2 regions of the Comamonas sp. JNW genome follow, and region 2 is predicted to be linked to the other one. Evidence: predicted binding sites of a transcription regulator. Region 2 holds the regulator's gene; the other holds the start of a gene.

Region 1 (3,207 bases), on a different contig from region 2:
CCCCTGGGCCGAGCACAAGGCGCGCTTCAAGCGCCTCAATGAACCCGATGTGAGCTACCACGGCGTGGTCTACACCGAAGCGCTGGGCCCTGCGGCCTACATCGGCCGCGCGCGCGTCGTGCCGCTGCGCAATATGGGCGCAGCCATTTCGCCGCAGAACGCCTTCCAGATCCTGCAAGGCATCGAGACCCTGGCGCTGCGCATGGACCGCATCTGCGAGAACACGCAAAAGATTGCCGAGACGCTGCAAAAGCACCCCAAGGTGGCCTGGGTGCGCTATGCGGGCCTGCCGGACCACCCGGACCATGCCACCTTGCAAAAGCAGTCGGGCGGCCGCGCCTCGGGCATTCTGTCCTTCAGCCTCAACGCCGCAGACGGCGAAGGGCGCGCCGCCGGTGCCCGCTTTCTGGATGCGCTGCAGCTGTTCACCCGCCTGGTCAATATTGGCGATGCCAAATCGCTGGCGACGCACCCGGCTTCGACCACGCACCGCCAGTTGGACAGCGCAGAGCTGGAGAAAGCCGGCGTGAGCGAAGGCATGGTGCGCCTGTCGGTCGGCATCGAGCATGTCGATGACCTGCTGGCCGATCTGGAGCAGGCGCTGGCCAAGGTCTGAGGGGCCGTCGCACGCAAAAAAAGAGCCGCTTTCAACAAGCGGCTCAAACACAGTGCTCTGTGGCTCCTGGATCACCAGGAGCGGGCATGAGGACCTGTTTAGAAGCGGTAGCCCACACCCACACCCAGCAACCAAGGATCCACCTTAAAAGTGCCCACCTTGGTGCCGGCCGAGCGCACATCGGTCTTGATGTAGACCTTCTTCACGTCGACGTTGATCGACCAGTGCTTGTCCAGCATGTAGTCAAAGCCGATCTGCAGCGCCGGGCCAAAGCTGTTCTTCTTGATCGATGGATCGAGCGCGGCCTCAACAGCCGGTGCAAAGTTCACGTTCGAGAAGCGCGTGTAGTTCACACCAGCGCCCAGGTAGGGCTTGAAGGCGCCCATATTGGTGAAGTGGTACTGCGCGAGCAGGCTGGGCGGCAGGTGCTTGAGCGTGCCGATCTTGGCGCCGTCCGAGCGCAGGTCATGCTTTTGCGGGTAGGTCAGCACCAGCTCTGCCGCGATATTGGGCGTGAAGAAGTAGCTCACATCCACTTCGGGAATCGTCTTGTCATTGATCGACAGGCCCAGGCCGGTGGAGTCCTTGTTGGCGCTGTCCAGATGCACGGCGCGCACACGCACTTGCCAGGGGCTTTGCGCCTCTTGCGCCATCGCCGCGCCCGACGCCATTGCACATACAGCTGCCGCTGCCAACATCATTTTTTTCATCGTCATTGCCCTCGCTGCGATCTTGCTCGCATGGATTGAAAAGTTGCGGAACCGGCCCTTGTCTGCCGTCCATGTTCAGCATCTTCTGCTCATGCGGGCCAGGCTGCCCTGACCCAGATCAACCCGACAAAACAAGCGATGAAAAAAGGCGGCCCGCTGTTGCGATGCCGCCTTCTGCTTCTTGCAGCGCCGCGCCCGAGGGACGCGGCCAGCAGCCATCCGTGGTTGCTGTCGATCAGTGGCCGCGCATCTTGTGCCAGGCCTCTACCGCCAGCACCACCAGGCCACCAATGACCGCACCGACGGCCACGTGCACCAGCGTTGGGGCCAGCATGGCCACCACACCGCCCATCGGGGCTACGGTGCTCTCCAACCAATGCTCGATCGGGCCCATGCCATGCACCAGCAAGCTGCCGCCCACCATGAACATCGCAGCCGTTCCCACAATCGACAGGCCACGCATCAGCCAGGGCGTAAACGCAATCAGGCCCCGGCCCAGGGCCTGGGCTGCGGCACTGGTCTTGCGCATCAGCCACATGCCCACATCGTCCATGCGCACAATACCGGCCACCAGGCCATAGACAAACACGGTGATCGCCAGTGCCACGGCCACCAGCACCGCAAACTGCTCCCACAGCGGCTTGCTGGCCACGGTGCCCAGCGCGATGGCGATGATTTCTGCAGACAGAATGAAATCGGTACGCACCGCACCCGCCACCTTGGCTCTTTCATAGGCCACCGGGTCCATGTTTTTCTCGCTGGCAGCCTTCACGGATGATGGCGCCACGCCCATCTGCGCCGCCTGCTCGGACTCCTTGACGGCATCATGGGGCGCCTGTTTGCCGGGCTTGTGAAACAGGCTCAGCACCTTCTCCACCCCTTCAAAACACAGAAAAGCGCCGCCAAGCATCAACAGCGGCGTGATCAACCAAGGCGCAAAAGCACTGATCAAAAGCGCTGCCGGCACCAAGATGACTTTGTTTTTGAGCGACCCCTTGGCCACCGCCCAGACCACCGGCAACTCCCGGTTGGCCTTGACCCCAGTCACCTGCTCGGCGTTCAGCGCCAGGTCGTCGCCCAGCACCCCCGCGGTCTTCTGCACCGCCACCTTGGTCTGCGTGGCCACATCGTCCAGGATGGCCGTGCTCTTGCCCGCAGCCGTCTTGGTCATCAGCGCCACATCGTCAAGCAAGGTCGCAATATCATCGAGCAACATCAACAAACCAGCACCAGCCATTACGCACTCCCAATCCAAATTCGGTGGCAAATCATAGCGATTTCGCGGTGCAATGCTGTGTCAGACCCTATAAAACGGTGATTTCTACGTTTTGTTGGAGCTTGTTCACAAAACTTTATGCAGGCCTTGTCAACAACTTCAGCGCGCGGCCCGTTGTACACCCATCTACACCAGAAAGGTGAAAGGACTGAAATGACTGAAGTGTTTGCTATTTGGCCTGAAGACGAACGTGACCGTAAGCGTGCTCCTGCCCGCTTCTGATACCAGCGCAGCCTGCAAGCGGTTGAGCCAGAACTAAAAACCCGGCACCCGCAGCAATTGCAAGCCCACTGATCTCTCTCACTTAAGCCCTGCTCTGCGGGGCTTTGTTTTGCCTGTAGCAACGCTCCTACAGCGCAAAACGCAGCCAAGCCCTCTGCCACGCCAGCGGAGGGCTTTGATTTTATACGGCCACCATGTGCTCGTACAGAATCAGCGAGCCAATGGCAATCAGCACGACACCACCCACCGCTTCTGCCCAGCGGCCCGTGATATTGCCCAGAATGCGGCCGACCATCACGCCCAGGGTCACCATCGCAAAGGTGGCAAAACCAATGCTGAGCGCAACGACGGTGATGTTCACATCCAGAAAGGCCAGGCCCACG
Region 2 (3,207 bases):
CTACCCGGCCGAGATCGAGGGCTTCATCAACGAACTGCCGGGCGTCGCGGAAAGCGCGCTGGTCGGCGTGCCGCACCCCGATTTTGGCGAAGTGGGTGTGGCGGTGGTCATTGCCAAGGCGGGCCAACCGCTCGATGCCGACGGCATCATTGCGACCTTGAAAAAGCAGCTGGCCAATTTCAAGATTCCCAAGCGCTGCTTTGTCGTGGGCGAGCTGCCACGCAACACCATGGGCAAGGTGCAAAAGAACCTGCTGCGCGACCAGTACCAGGACCTGTTCAAGGGCTGATGCGCCTATGGAGGCGGCATGCGCCGCCATGACAAAACCCTCGCGCTGTGGCCGCTCAGAAGCTGCCGCAGGCGAGGGTTTTGCTATGGGGATGATGCGGTTATACGGCGATCAGCGCAGTACCAGCACCGGTATCGTGGCATGGGTCAGTACATGCTGTGTTTCGCTGCCCAGCAGCAGGCGCTTCAAGCCCCGGTAGCCGTGCGATGCCATGACGATCAGGTCGCAGTTTTCCTTCTTCGCCGTCTCCAGCAGCGCCTCGGCAATCATGTCGGACTTGATCACCAGGGTCTTGATGGGCACGCCGGTCGCGGCGCCTTCGGCCACCACCTTATCGACAATGCCTTGCGCTGCGCGTTCCCAGCCATCCTCGATGCGCGCAATGTCATCGGGGTTTTGCATGGTGCTGCCTTCGAAGTAGCTGCGCGGGTAGTTGGGCGAGATGTTGACGGCAGTCACCGTGGCATGGCTCAGCTTGGCCAGCGCCAGTGCGTGGCGCACGGCCTTCTCGGACAGCTCAGAGCCATCGGTGGCAAGCAGGATATGTTGGTACATGGCAGGCTCCTTTCAGGTCAGACATGGGGCAGGGCTGTGGGTGGCAGCCTTGCCGTGGATGCAACTCAGAGCATCGCCGCTTGCGGCTTGAGCGGATGTCGGATCAGACCGCGTTTGTATCCGCTGGCGGAGCGACTTGGAACAGGGTCTTAAGCCGAGCAGGCCTGGGTGTTGATCAGGCCCTGGAGCTTGTCGGTGTCCAGAATGCGCACATGGCGCTGCTTGACCTCGATGATGTTCTCCTCGGCAAACTTGGAGAAGGTGCGGCTGACGGTCTCGAGCTTGAGGCCCAGGTAGCTGCCGATTTCCTCGCGCGTCATGCGCAGGATCAGCTCATGCTGCGAAAAGCCCCGGGCATGCAAGCGCTGCACCAGGTTCAGCAAGAAGGCGGCCAGGCGCTCTTCGGCGCGCATGCTGCCCAGCAGCAGCATGACGCCATGCTCGCGCACGATCTCTCGGCTCATGACCTTGTGCACATGGTGCTGCAAGGCGGTCACCTCGCGCGACAGGTCTTCGAGCGAGGAGTAGGGCATCACGCAGACCTCGGCATCTTCGAGCGCAATCGCGTCGCAGGAATGGCGGTCGTTGACGATGCCGTCCAGGCCGATGATCTCACCCGCCATCTGGAAGCCGGTGACCTGGTCGCGCCCGTCTTCGGTGGCGATGCTGGTCTTGAAGAAACCGGTGCGTATCGCATACAAGGAGGTGAAGGTCTCACCGTTGCGGAACAGCGCGCTGCCGCGCTTGATCTTGCGCCGGGTGGCGACGATCTCGTCGATGCGCTCCATCTGTTCGGCCGACAGTCCCACGGGCATGCACAGCTCGCGCAAATTGCAGCTGGAGCACGCTACTTTGATGGAGTTGGATGTCATGTATCAATACCCGTGAACAACTATTCAGATAGGAACGACGTTCCTTGGATGGGCCTATTGTGCGTGCTGGCGCCCAGAGGCTTCTTGATGTACATCAAGGACGCGTGGCAGGCCTTGGGGCACATTGGGGCGTCCGCTAGGAAGAAGAACCATGATTTCCCTGACCCCTGAACTGCTGTGCCGTTTTGATGTTCCCGGCCCCCGTTACACCTCGTATCCTACCGCAGACCGATTTGTTGAAGCCTTTGCTGCGAATGAGTACAAGCTGGCGCTGGCGCAACGCGGCACCGGTCTGGCGGGCCGGCTGTCGCCGCTGTCCTTGTATGTGCATGTGCCGTTCTGCGCCTCGCTGTGCTACTACTGCGCCTGCAACAAGATCATCACCAAGCACGCCGAGCGGGCCGACGAATACCTGGATTACCTCGAGCGCGAGCTGGACCTGCAACTGGCCCATGTCAGCGCCCGCCCGACCATCAGCCAACTGCACCTGGGTGGGGGCTCGCCCACCTTCCTGACCGATGCCGGCCTCAGCCGCCTGATGGATATGGTCAAAGAGCGTTTTCATCTGCAGCCCGGTGGCGAGTACGCGATCGAGATCGACCCGCGCACTGTGAGCGGCGAGCGCCTGCAGCACCTGTACCGGCTCGGCTTCAACCGGCTGAGCTTTGGCGTGCAGGACTTTGACCCGCTGGTGCAAAAGGCGGTGCACCGCGAGCAGCCCGCTGACCAGGTGTTTGCCTTGGTCGAGCAGGCGCGCGCTATCGGCTTTGAATCCATCAATATCGATTTGATCTATGGTCTGCCCCAACAAAGCCCGGCCAGCTTTGTGCGCACCATGGAGCAGGTCAACGCGCTGCGGCCCGACCGCATTGCGCTGTATGCCTATGCGCACCTGCCCGAGCGCTTCAAGCCCCAGCGCCGCATCCAGGCCCAGGACCTGCCCAGCCCCGCCGACAAGCTGGCGATGCTGGCCCAGGCCCTGGCGGCGCTGGAAGCCGCCGGTTATGTGTATGTGGGCATGGACCATTTCGCCTTGCCCGACGATGCCTTGGCGGTGGCCAAGCGCCAGGGCCGCCTGCACCGCAACTTTCAGGGCTACAGCACCCAGCCCGATTGCGATCTTATGGCGCTGGGCGTGTCAGCCATCGGACGCATTGGCGCCACCTACAGCCAAAATGCCAAGACCCTGGAGGAGTACTACGACCTGATCGACCAGGGCCAGATTCCCGTGGTGCGTGGGCTGGCACTGACGCGCGACGACCTGCTGCGCCGCACGGTGATCATGGGCCTGATGTGCCAGGGGTGCCTGGCGATTGAATCGCTGGAGCAGGCCTGGCTGATTGATTTTGCGCAGTACTTTGCCGCCGAGCTGGCCCAGCTGCGTGAGCTGCAGGAGCAGGGCCTGGTGCAGCTGAGCGACGAATCGATCAATGTGACCGAGCTGGGCTGGTACTTTGTGCGTGGCGTCGCCATGGTGTTTGACAAGAACCT

What was found. The regulator FNR, encoded in region 2, switches genes on or off when oxygen is low (the NO sensors DNR and NnrR bind a similar motif). The targets are predictions, from matches to a motif close to TTGATNNNNATCAA.
Region 1: a site for FNR is predicted at 1,435-1,448, ahead of DCO45_RS06500 (OmpW family outer membrane protein). Genes of this name have one in related genera too.

The regions. Positions count from the first base shown of each region.
Region 1 covers NZ_QETI01000003.1:182,677-185,883, reverse strand. The annotation lists gene DCO45_RS06505 (aminotransferase class I/II-fold pyridoxal phosphate-dependent enzyme) at 1-616, shown strand, start outside; gene DCO45_RS06500 (OmpW family outer membrane protein) at 715-1,326, opposite strand; gene DCO45_RS06495 (DUF808 domain-containing protein) at 1,562-2,563, opposite strand; gene mntP (manganese efflux pump MntP) at 3,006-3,207, opposite strand, start outside.
Region 2 covers NZ_QETI01000006.1:75,336-78,542, forward strand. The annotation lists gene DCO45_RS10665 (malonyl-CoA synthase) at 1-289, shown strand, start outside; gene DCO45_RS10670 (universal stress protein) at 401-844, opposite strand; gene fnr (fumarate/nitrate reduction transcriptional regulator Fnr) at 994-1,716, opposite strand; gene hemN (oxygen-independent coproporphyrinogen III oxidase) at 1,868-3,207, shown strand, end outside.